DNA from 2 places in the Mesorhizobium sp. P160927 genome. Region 1 is predicted to be linked to the other one. Evidence: riboswitches for the same ligand, from Rfam matches in the RefSeq annotation. Region 1 holds a riboswitch; the other holds the start of a gene.
What was found. Region 1 has a riboswitch for S-adenosylmethionine ahead of metX (homoserine O-acetyltransferase MetX). Riboswitches for the same ligand answer to the same signal wherever they lie in the genome.
Positions count from the first base shown of each region.

Region 2: linked by a shared signal. The riboswitch ahead of AC3CB8_RS08220 (O-succinylhomoserine sulfhydrylase) and the one ahead of metX (homoserine O-acetyltransferase MetX) in region 1 are both predicted to bind S-adenosylmethionine.

Region 1 covers NZ_JBYMDW010000001.1:100,163-106,899, forward strand. The annotation lists gene AC3CB8_RS00495 (prephenate/arogenate dehydrogenase family protein) at 1-761, opposite strand, end outside; gene hisC (histidinol-phosphate transaminase) at 785-1,894, opposite strand; SAM riboswitch at 2,032-2,109, shown strand; gene metX (homoserine O-acetyltransferase MetX) at 2,227-3,396, shown strand; gene metW (methionine biosynthesis protein MetW) at 3,518-4,132, shown strand; gene AC3CB8_RS00515 (glycosyltransferase family 2 protein) at 4,411-5,346, shown strand; gene AC3CB8_RS00520 (ABC transporter ATP-binding protein/permease) at 5,470-6,737, opposite strand, start outside.
Region 2 covers NZ_JBYMDW010000001.1:1,661,916-1,668,652, forward strand. The annotation lists gene AC3CB8_RS08215 (ceramide glucosyltransferase) at 1-490, shown strand, start outside; gene AC3CB8_RS08220 (O-succinylhomoserine sulfhydrylase) at 521-1,711, opposite strand; SAM riboswitch at 1,768-1,845, opposite strand; gene AC3CB8_RS08225 (2'-deoxycytidine 5'-triphosphate deaminase) at 2,004-3,098, shown strand; gene araD1 (AraD1 family protein) at 3,295-4,287, opposite strand; gene mmsB (multiple monosaccharide ABC transporter permease) at 4,488-5,780, opposite strand; gene mmsA (multiple monosaccharide ABC transporter ATP-binding protein) at 5,777-6,737, opposite strand, start outside.

The sequences.
Region 1 (6,737 bases):
CGCGCCAACATCTCCAGGATGGCATCCTTGTTGTGCAGGCACACGTCTCGCCACATGGTCGGATCGGAGGCAGCCAGACGCGTGAAATCGCGAAAACCGGAGGCGGAATATTTGATCACTTCCGTCTTGGTCACCGATTCCAGATCGTCGGCGGTGCCGACGATGTTGTAGGCGATGATGTGCGGCAGATGCGAGACGATGGCCAGCGTCATGTCGTGATGCTGCGGGTCCATCGTGTCGATGTTGGCGCCGCAGCGGCGCCAGAATTCCGACAGCCGTTCCAGCGCATCCGGATCGGTGCCCGGCACCGGCGTGAAGATGCACCAGCGATTGTCGAACAAGTCGGCAAATCCGGCATCCGGGCCGGATTTTTCGGTGCCCGCCAGCGGATGGCCGGGAATGAAATGGACGCCTTCGGGCACATGCGGCTGCATCTGCGCGATAACCGAGGCCTTGGTCGAGCCGACATCGGTGAGGATCGCCCCCTTTTTCAGCGCCGGCGCGATTTCCTCCGCTACAGCGCCGGATGAGCCGACCGGCACCGAGACAACGACCAGATCGGCATCACGCACCGCGTCCTCGGCATCGATGGTGTAGGAATCGCCAAGGCCCAGTTCCTCGGCTCGCTTAAGCGTTGCCGGGCTGCGCGTCGAGACGGCGACATGGCGAGCCAAACCCTCGCGTCGGATGACGCGGGCCAGAGACGAGCCGATCAGGCCAATGCCGACCAGCGCGATCTTTTCGAACATCGGTGATGCCATGGTGTTCCAGCTTTTCAGACGTTCTAGCTTTTCAGGAATGTCGTGAGCTCGGCGACAACGCCGCGATTGGCCTCTTCGGTACCGACCGTCATGCGAAGCGCGTTGGGAAAGCCGTAGCCTGAAACGCGCCGCAATATATAGCCGCGCGCGCTCAGATAATCGTCAGCCGCCGCCGCGGAATGCTTCTGATCGTCGGGAAAATGAATGAGCAGGAAATTGCCGACGCTCGGCGTCACGCGCAGCCCCAGCCCGGCCATTTCGCCGCTCAGCCAGGTGAGCCAGGTCTCGTTATGCGCCACGCTTCGCTCGACATGGGCACGGTCGCGGATCGCGGCGATGCCGGCCTCGATCGCTGTAGCATTGACGTTGAAGGGGCCGCGCACACGATTGATGGCGTCGACTATATGCAGGGGACCATACATCCAGCCGATGCGCGCGCCACCCAGCCCGATCTTGGAGAAGGTGCGGGTCATCACCACGTTCTCGGCGCTGCCGGCCAGCTCAATGCCGGCTTCGTAATCGTTGCGGCGAACATATTCGGCGTAGGCCGCGTCGAGCACCAGAAGCACGTTTCCCGGCAGTCCGGCGTGAAGGCGGCGCACCTCCTGGAACGGCACATAGGTGCCGGTCGGGTTGTTGGGGTTGGCCAGGAACACGATTTTCGTGCGCGGCGTGACGGCCGCCAGCATCGCATCGATGTCGGCGCGCTCGTTGGTCTCCTTGACCACGACCGGGGTAGCGCCTGCCGACTGGATGTAGATCTTGTAGACCATGAAGGCGTGCTCGGTGAACATAGCCTCGTCGCCGGGCGCGAGATAGGTCTGCGCCAACAGGCCGAGGATTTCGTCCGACCCATTGGAGCAGATGATGTTTTGCGCGTTGAGGCGATGCACCTCGGCGATTGCCTCGCGCAACCGCCTGGCGGTACCGTCGGGATAGATGTCGAGCTTGCCGGCGACTTCGCGCGCGGCCTCGATCGCCTTCGGCGAAGGCCCAAGCGGATTCTCGTTCGACGACAGCTTGTAAACCTTGGCGACACCGGCGGGTGCCGAGCTTTTGCCGGGCACATAGGCTTCTATGTCCATGATGCCCGCGCGCGGAGTTGGACGTGCCTGATCCGGTGTCTGGTTCATATCTTGCAAATTCCGTCGAAAACGCCTCCATCCGGAGGCCGCTGCGGAAATACAAGCCATGGCTCGCAATGTCGAGAGGTGGCAGTGGTGCCAGCCGCCGCCATTGACGGCGAGGCAGGCGGGTTCTAGAAAGACCATGACAGTTCCGTGGTGATTTGGCCGGTCGGCTTGCAGCCACGTTAAACAATTCGCTAAAGGGCCGTTTGCGTGACGTAACCGGCTTTGCGAAGGCAATGCCGGTTTTTTGTTGTCCGCGACCGGACGGACGGACGCATCGGCGGCGGAGATCGGCAGCGATTTCCACGAGCGCACGGTGCAGCAAGAGGGACGTGATGGCCGCTCTGCGTGCAGGAAAGACCAACAACGAGGCCGACCAACCGTCGAGCCCGGTGTTGCGGTTCGGGCCCGACAAGCCGCTCAAGCTCGACGCCGGCACGCTGCTGTCGCCGTTCCAGATCGCCTACCAGACCTATGGCACGCTGAACGATGCCCGTTCCAATGCCATCCTCGTCTGTCATGCGCTGACCGGTGACCAGCATGTCGCCAGCACCAATCCGGTAACCGGCAAGCCCGGTTGGTGGGAAGTGCTGATCGGACCGGGCAAGATCATCGATACCAGCCGTTTCTTCGTCATCTGCTCCAATGTCATCGGCGGCTGCCTGGGTTCCACCGGTCCGGCCTCTACCAATCCGGCCACGGGTAAACCCTATGGCCTCGACCTGCCGGTCATCACCATCCGTGACATGGTGCGCGCGCAGCAGATGCTGATCGACCATTTCGGCATCGAGAAACTTTTCTGCGTGCTCGGTGGCTCGATGGGCGGCATGCAGGTTCTGGAATGGGCGTCGAGCTATCCCGAGCGCGTGTTCTCGGCGCTGCCGATCGCCACCGGGGCGCGCCATTCGTCACAGAACATCGCCTTCCACGAAGTCGGGCGGCAGGCTGTGATGGCCGATCCGGACTGGCATGGCGGCAAATATTTCGAGCATGGCAAGCGTCCGGAGAAAGGGCTGGCGGTGGCGCGTATGGCCGCCCACATCACCTATCTGTCGGAAGCCGCCCTGCACCGCAAATTCGGCCGCAATTTGCAGGACCGCGAAGCGCTGACCTTCGGCTTCGATGCCGACTTCCAGATCGAGAGCTATCTGCGCCACCAGGGCATGACCTTCGTCGACCGCTTCGATGCAAACTCCTATCTCTACATGACGCGGTCGATGGATTATTTCGACCTCGCCGCCGACCATGGCGGCCGGCTGGCCGACGCCTTCGCCGGCACGAAAACCCGCTTTTGCCTGGTGTCCTTCACATCGGACTGGCTGTTCCCGACCGAAGAGAGCCGCTCCATCGTCCACGCACTCAACGCCGCCGGCGCCTCGGTATCCTTCGTCGAGATCGAGACCGATCGCGGCCACGACGCCTTCCTGCTCGACGAGCCGGAACTGTTTGCCGCCATCAACGGCTTCATCGGCTCGGCCGCGCGCGCCAGGGGGCTCAGCGCATGACCCTGAAAAGTTGCGGACTTTTCGGACCAAGGTCATGCGCCAAACAGAAAGGCGAAGCCATGACCCTGAAAAGTTGCGGACTTTTCGGACCAAGGTCATGCGCCGTTCCGGAGGCGAAGCCATGAGCGTCAACGGCAGCCAGCGCGTCGACCTTGAGGTCGTCGCCAACCTCATCCCGCCGCAATCGCGTGTGCTCGACGTCGGCTCGGGCGACGGCTCGTTGCTCGAATTGCTGCAAGACACCAAGCAGGTCGACGGTCGTGGTCTCGAGCTGTCGCAGCGTGGCGTCAACGAATGCGTGGCGCGCGGTCTCAGTGTCATCCAGGGCGATGCCGACACCGATCTCGAATTCTATCCCGACAAGGGCTTTGACTTCGTCGTTCTGTCGCAGACCCTGCAGGCCACCCGCAACCCGAAGCTGGTGCTCGACGAGCTGCTCAGGATCGGCAACCGGGCGATCGTGTCCTTCCCCAATTTCGGTCACTGGCGGGTGCGCCTGTCGCTGTTCGTCAAGGGCCGCATGCCTGTGACCAGCGACCTGCCCTATTCTTGGTACGACACGCCCAACATCCACTTCTGCACGATCCGCGACTTCGTCAACTTGTGCGAAGAGCTTGGCGCGACAGTGGAGAAGGCGACCGCGCTCGACGCCAACGGCCAGAAGATCGGCCTGTCGATGCCATGGTGGTTCTGGAATTTCTTTGGCCAGCAGGCAGTGTTCCTGCTGAAGCGCTAATGAAATGGACACCGCAGGCGAGACTGCCAATCCTTTGAGGCGGCCGCGCTACTTCCTGCGGCGCGAAAGTGTTGCAGTTGAAGCGCCAGGAGCCGGAATTCATCATGCCTGGTCGGTCGAACGACGGCACGACGGGGTGACATGGCAGGTTGTTTTTTGTAGCGTCGCACCGAATCCGAGGAGGCCCATCCAGGGGGAAGTCCGATCCATTTAGCCATCCCCATGATCAAAGGACCTGGCGCGAAGGGTGTTTACGCGATGAAGGCGGCCGGCGCGATATGATCGGGAAGACCGAACAGGCGCCCCTCATCACGGTGATCACGCCGACTCACAACCGGCGCGAAACGGTGCTCCGCGCCGTCGAAAGCGTGCTCTCCCAGAGCATGCCGCGATTTGAACATATCGTCGTCGACGATGGTTCGACGGACGGGACCGAGGCGGCGCTCGCCCGCATCCATGATACCCGGCTGATCTATGTCGGCGCGAAGTGGCGCGGCGCCAATGCCGCCAGGAATGCCGGCATCGAGCTAGCCCGGGCGCCCGTGGTGACTTTTCTCGATTCGGACGATCTCTTCCTGCCGCACCGGCTCGCACGGACGCTGACATGGTTCGACGACAATCCGGCGCTCGAGGTCCTGCTCTCCTCATATGTCTCGGTGAAGGGTGGCCGTGGCACCGCCTGCGTCAACCGTGGCGCTTTCCTGAACCCGCCAATGCTGGAGCGGGCCGTGGTTGCACAGACGGCCTTCATAGCCGGATCGGCGATAACGGCCAGGCGCGAGGCTTTGCTGGCCATCGGTGGCTATGACAGCGACATTCCCCGGATGCAGGACCGCGAGCTTCTGCTGCGCTTCGCACAGCGCTTCGGCGCGCAATTGTCGGAAGATATCGACTGGACGAAGCACAATTCGCAGAATTCGATTTCAGGCCGCAGGGACGGCTATGTCGAAGCCTACGCGATCCTGATGAGCAAGCATCCGCACATCGCTCGCTCTTACCCCCATATCCCTCCCTTTATGATCGCGCGGCAGATCATCGCCGATATTCTCCGGGGGCGAATACCACAGGCATTTGCGGGATACATGGCCAACCGCTCGTCTGACGCGCTTGGTTATTCATTGCCGGAACTGATCAATGGTTATCTCCACGGCCGCCGCTGGCGGCGCGACCTCTACGACGAAGTTCGCGGTAAGTTTGGGATTCCACCGGCCTGACCGGCGACAGCTCAGCGATCGAGCGCGGCGCGTCGCAGGGCGCATTCCTTCTCGTCCGGCAGCGAGATGTCGACCGCCAGGGCCTTTGGCGGCCAGGCAACGGGCCGCAACGGGGGAAAACTGCTACTTCCTGTGGTGGAGGCTTGCCGCGGCTGGCGGCGGCTCGATGGCACCCGCCCTGACGTGGGCAGGTTTCAGCGAGGGCGCGCCGGAATCCTTAACGATCGTCAGGGAACGCGGGAAGAACTGATTGTTGTGCTGTCCGCGCCCGATGTTGAGGATCGCGGCCCCGGGCAGTCGCTTCTCCAGCAGCGACAGCACGCGCCGCAGCGAGGGTCCGTCGAACGCATCCATGGCTTCGTCGATGATCACCCATTTCGGCTGTCGCAAGGCGAGCCTGGCCACGCCCAGCAATCGCTGTTCGTCATCGCCCAACTCATGGTCCCAGCGTCCGACGCGGTCGAGCGACGACGACAGGCGTCCAAGACCGACCTCGGCAAGCACCGCTGAAATGTCGGCGTCGTTCGCCGGCGCATGCCCGTTCGGGTGATTGAGGACTTCGCGCAGCGTGCCGGCCGGCAAATAGGGGACGCGCGGCACGAAGATAATGGTTTCACCCGCGGGCAGGCCGATGCGTCCACTGCCCCACGGCCACAGCCCGGCAATGGCGCGGAAGAACAGCGTCTTTCCGGCGCCCGGCTCGCCGGTGATCATGACGCGCTCGCCGGCAAGGATTTCGACATGCTGGTCGGCGAGCTTGGTGCATCCGTCAGGCGATGCCACCTGAAGCTTCTCGAACGTGAGGCTGCCATTGGCGTTGTCGGCGAATTCGATGCGCTTCTCCTTATCGTGCAGCACATCGGTTTCATCGAGCGCGATGCGGAAGTCGGCGACACGCATCAGCGTGGCGCGCCAGTCGGCAATGCTGCCGATGTTGTTGATGAACCAACGCAGGGAGGAGTGGACCTGGTTGAAGGCCCCGACCGCCATCATCAGCCCGCCAAAGCTGATATCCCCCGAGAAATAGACCGGCGAGGCGACCAGGATCGGCGGCCAGCCGTTGACGTGGAAGACGAAGCCCGAAGACAGTTCCCACAGCACACCGACGAAGGACACGAGCAGGATGAACGACTGCAGCAGGCCGACACCAAGATCGGTCGACAGGTCCGAGAGATGCGCGGCATCCTGCTGCATGCGCTGGTCGGGATTGACGCCGATGGCGCCGGCATTGGCCAGCCGGAAGGCGCGCGCCGGCCGCATCCACTGGTCGATCAGGTCCAGCGTCAGCGCCTCGCGCAACTTCAGCCGGATCATCTGGTTGAGCCAGGTCTGGCCGATATTGAGCACCAGCAGTCCGCCGGCGATCATGGCAAAGACCATGAGCTGATGCA
Region 2 (6,737 bases), 1.6 Mb from region 1:
GGCCGCCGAGATCGCCGAGGACGCCGCCGCGACCAAGCTGGTGAACGGCCTCGGCCTGCGTGTCAACCTCGTTGCGGCGCCCTTCGAGCAGCCGCTCGGCCAGCGCACGTTTCGCGAGATCTGGTCGCGCCAGGCCCGCTGGGCGCGCCTGCGCCGCGTCACCTTCCCGCTGTTCTTCGCGCCCGAGATCCTGACTGGTGCGGCGGTCCCGCTGGTTCTTGCGCTGGTTGCGGCGGGGAGCGCCGGCGTCAGCCTCTGGGCGACCGCGATTGCCGTGCTGGCGGCGTTCTATCTTCCGGAATGCGCTCTGGCCCTGGCCAAGGGTTGGCACGTCTCGACGCGCATGATCGCGGCGACGGTCGCGCGGGACGTCATGCTCCCGGCCATCTGGGCGCGCGGCTGGCTCGGCGGCGCCGTCGACTGGCGCGGCAACGCCATGACCATCCGGACCAAGACGGCGGAGCTGGAGGAGACGCCGTCGAGCGCCTGATTGCTGCTGACGACGCTGCCTGGACGAAACCTATTTGGCGGCCTTCAATGCTTGCGCGATATCTTCCAGCAGATCGTCCGTATCCTCCAGGCCGACCGACAGCCTGAGCGTACCGGGCCCGATGCCGAGTTCGGCGCGGGCCTCGTCGTTCAAATTCTTGTGGGTGGTCGTCGCCGGGTGGGTGATCAGGCTCTTGGCATCGCCCAGATTGTTCGAGATCAGCACGATGTCGAGGGCGTTCTGCAGGGCGAAGGCCGCCGGCTTGCCGCCCTTGACGTCGAGGCAGATCAGCGTCGAGCCACCCGACATCTGCTTCTTGACGATATCGGCCTGCGGGTGGTCGGCGCGGCCGGGATAGATGACGCGGGCGATCTGCGGCTGCTCGGCCAGGAAGTCGGCGATCTTGCCGGCGCTCTCGGTCTGCTGGCGCACGCGCAGCGGCAAGGTCTCGAGGCCCTTCAGCAAGGTCCAGGCGTTGAACGGCGACAGGCTGGGGCCCGTGTGGCGGAAATAGTCGTGCAGGTTCTCGTCGATCCACTTCTTGTCCGACAGGATGACGCCGCCCAGGCAGCGGCCCTGGCCGTCAATATGCTTGGTGGCCGAGTAGACGACGATGTGCGCACCAAGCTGCAATGGCTTCTGCTGTAGGGGCGTGGCGAAGACATTGTCGACGACCAGCCGCGCGCCGATCGAATTGGCAAGCGAGGCGACGGCGGCGATGTCGACGACCTCGAGCGTCGGGTTGGTCGGGCTCTCCAGGAAGAACAGCTTGGTGTTCGGCCTGACCGCCTTTTCCCAATTGGCGATCTCGGTGCCGTCGATCAAGGTCGCCTCGATGCCATAGCGCGGCGCCAGCGTCTCGACCACCCAGCGACAGGAGCCGAACAGCGCGCGCGCGGCCACGATGTGGTCGCCGGCCTTGACGCTGCACAGAAGGGCCGCCGTCACCGCCGCCATGCCCGACGCCGTGGCGCGCGCGTCTTCGGCGCTTTCAAGCGCGCACATGCGCTTTTCGAACATGTCGACGGTCGGGTTGGCGTAGCGCGAATAGATGAAACCAGGCTCTTCGCCCTTGAAACGGGCTTCGGCGGCCTGCGCCGTCTGATAGACATAACCCTGGGTCAGGTACATCGCCTCGGAGGTTTCGCCGAAGCCGGAACGCAGGGTTCCGCCATGCACGAGTGCCGTCTGAGGTTTCCAGTTGCGCTTCTTGGTGCTCATCGCTTTGTTCCAGACACAAAAAAACCGGCCGCGAAAGTCGCAACCGGTCCATACGGCCTTGCGGCCCGACGGTCCTTTAGCGACTTGTTTAACGTGGCTGCAAGCCGACCGGCCAAATCACCACGGGATAACGACCCTTTAGACCCGCGCCACGCTTGCGTCAATTGCCGGCTTCATTAAGACGTTTGTACCAAGGCAGGTTCCGCAAAAGTGCCCGGCGGTTTTGCGGCGAGAATCTGCAACAAACAAGAACCTGCAACCAAAGAGACCAGTCTTGGGGCGGAGCCAGACTTTGCGGCAGACAGGCATTCTTCCCGATCAGGACATTTCGGCGTTGTCCCGGTCCGGCGCGCTGAAGTCGCCGCGTGCACTCGATGCCGACCAGATCCAGCCGGCGAGCCTTGATCTCCGATTGGGCGAAAAGGCCTGGCGGGTTCGCGCCTCGTTCCTGCCCGGTCCCAACCACAAGGTGTCGGAAAAGCTGGATCGGCTGCAACTGCACGAGATCAGTCTGACCGAAGGCGCGGTCCTCGAAACCGGCTGCGTCTATATTGTGCCGCTGCTCGAAAGTCTGGCGCTGCCGGCTGACATTTCGGCCTCGGCCAATCCGAAGAGCTCGACCGGGCGGCTCGACATCTTCACCCGCGTCATGACCGATCGGGGCCACGAGTTCGATAAGATCGCCGCCGGCTACAACGGTCCGCTCTATCTCGAGGTCAGCCCGCGCACCTTTCCGATCATCGCGCGCACGGGTTCGCGCCTGTCCCAGATACGCTTTCGCACCGGCAACGCGCTGCTCTCGGAAGCCGAGTTGCATGACCTGCATCGTGCCGAGATGCTGGTCGCCACGGAGCCGCCGAACATTTCCGGCGGCGGGATCGCGCTGTCGATCGACCTCAATGGCGACAAGGATGGGTTGGTCGGCTATCGCGGCAAACACCACACCGGCCTCGTCGATGTCGACAAGCGCGCCGCGCAGGACGTCCTCGACTTCTGGGAACCGATCCACAAGAGCCGCGCCGGCGAACTGGTGCTCGATCCGGACGAGTTCTACATCCTCGTCAGCCAGGAAGCGGTGCATGTGCCGCCGCTCTACGCCGCCGAGATGACGCCGTTCGATCCGCTGGTCGGCGAGTTTCGTGTCCATTATGCCGGCTTTTTCGATCCGGGTTTCGGCCATTCGGCGGCCGGCGGCACCGGCAGCCGGGCGGTGCTCGAAGTGCGCAGCCACGAAGTGCCGTTCATCCTCGACCACGGCCAGATCGTCGGCCGGCTGGTCTACGAGCACATGCTGAAGCGACCACAGGCGCTCTACGGCACCGATCTCGGCTCGAACTACCAGGCGCAGGGCCTGAAGCTGTCGAAGCATTTCCGCTCCGTGCGATGAGGTCGAAGCTGCCGATCTCCCTCTTGTGGGTCCTTGTTGTGGGAGAGATGCCCGGCAGGGCAGAGGGGACGCGAAGGATTGCTGCTCATCCCGCGATCTGTTGAGAGCCGAAGGCGTGACTGGAACCTATTGCTAGATCGGCGGGAGAGCGCCCCGCTCTGGCTTGCCCACGATGGGAAATCACCCGCTCATGGCTTCAAAGCGCCTTTACCGACACCTTCACCGGCTTCTCGATCTCGAGCGGGTTGCGCAGCGGCAGTCCGAAATCCCCGGCCTCGATCTCGAACACGTCGCCGGCCTCCGTCTTGATACCGTCGGCGAAGGATAGCGTCGCGGTGCCGAACATATGCACATGCACGTCGCCAGGCTGGCGGAAGGCCGAATATTTGAAGTGGTGGTGTTCGAGATTGGCGATGGTGTGGGACATATTCGTTTCACCCGACAGGAAGGGCTTTTCCCACAAAGCCTTGCCGTCGCGCAGGATGCGCGACGTGCCGCGGATGTCCGAAGGCAGGTCTCCGATCAGGATCTCCGGGCCGAAGGAGGCATTGCGCAGCTTGGAGTGGGCGAGGAAGAGATAGTTCACGCGCTCGGTCACATGGTCCGAGAATTCGTTCGACAAGGTGAAGCCAACGCGGAAGGGCGCCCCGTCATCGCCGATGACATAGATCCCAGCGACCTCGGGTTCCTCGCCGGCATCCTTGGCAAAGGCCGGCGACATGAGCGCCGCGCCAGGCGCGACCGCCATGGTGCCGTTGCCCTTGTAGAACCATTCCGGCTGCACGCCGACCTGGCCTTTCGCGGGCTTGCCGCCTTCCAGTCCCATGCGGAACATCTTCATGGAATCGGTAAGTTGCTCCTCGCCGTCGGTGCTGAGCTTCTTGTGCATGGAATCGCGCGTCGCGGCCGACCCCAGATGCGTCAGCCCGGTGCCGGTCAGGTGCAGATGCGCCGGGTCGGGGTGATTGATCGGCGACAGCAGGCGCCCCCTCTTGTAGGCGGCGTCGAGATCGATCGTCTCGCCAAGCCCCTTGCGTTCGATCAGGGCGGCCAGGCCGACGCCGGTGCGGGCGGCCTCCATCGCTAGCGAATAGACGCTGCGCGCCCCGTTAATGATCCGGGTCTTCCCTCCGCTGCGGGCAACGACACGGATCGTCTCGGCGTCGTCGAGAATCTGCGAGATCAGCATGATCAGTCCTCTCATTTATCTGTATCCGGCTGCCAATGGGCAAATCCTGACCGGCGCGGCGCGGAAACGCGCCACGGTTTGAAACGCTTCGTCCGGATTGCATTCGCGAGCCTGGTCCTTCCCCGGACTTCTTGGTGCCGACGGGCTGCCGGCAGCTTCGCGATCTAGAACCCGTATGCCTCCTAGTCCTCGCCCCGCCCTCAAGCCTTGTTCTTGTTGTAGACGTCGAAGATGACGGCCCCGAGCAGCACCAGGCCCTTGACCACCTGCTGCCAGTCGACATTGACGCCCATGATGGACATGCCGTTGTTCATCACGCCCATGATGAAGCCGCCGACCACCGCGCCGATGACCTGGCCGACGCCGCCCATCGCCGAGGCGCCGCCGATGAAGACGGCCGCGATCACGTCGAGTTCGCTGCCGAGGCCCGCGGCCGGCACGGCCTGGCCGAGACGTGCGGCGATGATCAGCCCGCCGAGCGCCGACAGAACGCCCATATTGACGAACACCCAGAGCGTCAGCCGCTCGGTGTTGATGCCCGACAGTTGCGCCGCCTTGGCGTTGCCCCCCATGGCGTAGATGCGGCGGCCGATGGTCATGCGCTTGGTGACGAAGACGAACAGCGAGATCAGTACGCCCATCACCAGGAGCACGATCGGCAGGCCCCGATAGGTCGCGAACTGGAAGATCAGGAAGAGCGCTAGCGCGCTGCCGACCAGCGTCTTGATGACGAACAGGGTGAAAGGCTCGGCCTCGTAACCGTGGAGTTCGCGCTTGCGTCGCGTCCTGAAGCCGAAATAGGCGTAGGCGAGCACCGCGATCAGGCCCAGCACGATTGTCGTCATGTGAAGCGTCAGGCCACTGCCCAAAACGGTTTTGCCGGCCGCGTTCACCGTCGGCGGGATCAGGGTCAGCGGACCGATGACGTCGGGAATGAAACCGGAACTCAGCGCCTTGAAACTGTCGGGAAGCGGGCCGACCGAGGAGCCGCCGCCAAGCAGCGCCTGGCAGATGCCGCGGAAGATCAGCATGCCGGCGAGCGTCACGATGAAGCTTGGTATGCGGTGATAGGCGATCCAGTACCCTTGCGCGCCACCGATCAACCCGCCGACGATGAGGCAGACGATCGAGACAACAAGCGGATTGCTGAACATGCCGAGCGGCCAGATGACCATCATCATGGCGGCAAGGGCGCCGATGAAGCCGGCGACCGATCCCACGCTGAGATCGATATAGCCGGCGACGATGACCAGCAGCATGCCGAGCGCCATCACGATGATGAACGAGTTCTGCTGAACCAGGTTGCTCAGGTTGACCGGTTTGAACAGCGTTCCCGACGTCGTGTACTGGAAGAACAGCATGATGACGATCAGCGCGATGATCAGGCCGTATTCGCGCAGGTTCGTCGTCAGCGCCGAGACGGCGACGCGAGGACCCTGCTTGACGTCCTCGGCGGTGCCGCTTTGCGGTGCGGGAGCGCTGTCTGTGCTCATGATGCTTTTCCTTCTCCGCGAACAATGGCGCGCATGATTTTTTCCTGGCTGGCGTCATTTGCCGCCATCTCGCCGACGATGCGCCCTTCGTTCATGACATAGATTCTGTCGGTGATGCCGAGGAGTTCCGGCATTTCAGACGAGATGACGATGATCGCTTTGCCCTCGGCGGCGAGGCGGGCGATGATTGTATAGATTTCGTACTTGGCGCCGACGTCGATACCGCGCGTCGGCTCGTCGAGGATCAGAACTTCCGGGTCGGCGAACAGCCATTTCGACAGCACCACCTTCTGCTGGTTGCCGCCCGAGAGATTGCCGGTCAGCTGATAGACGCTGGAGGCGCGGATATTGGTCTTCTTGCGATAGTCGTTGGCGACGCTCATTTCGCGCATATCGTCGATGACGCCGCCACTGGAAACGCCGGCGAGGTTGGCCAGCGTCACATTGTGCTTGATATGGTCGATGAGGTTCAGCCCATAGGTCTTGCGGTCCTCGGTGACATAGGCGATGCCGTTCTGCACGGCCTTGCCCACTGTGGAAAGGTCCACGGGCTTGCCGTTGAGCAGCACCTCACCGCTGATGCGCCGGCCATAGGAGCGGCCGAACAGGCTCATGGCGAATTCGGTGCGACCGGCGCCCATCAGTCCCGCAATGCCGACAACTTCGCCCTTGCGCACCTTCAGGTCGATGCTCTTGATCACTTGCCGTTCGGCATGGATCGGGTGGTAGACGGACCAGTCCTTGACCTCGAAAATGACGTCGCCGATGCTAGGTTCGCGCGGCGGGTAGCGATCATCGAGGGATCGGCCGACCATCGAGGTGATGATGCGGTCCTCGCTGATATCCTTCCTCGGCAATGTCTCGATCGTGCGCCCGTCGCGGATCACCGTCACCTTGTCGGCGACGCGGTTCACCTCGTTGAGCTTGTGGGAGATCAGGATCGAGGTCATGCCCTGC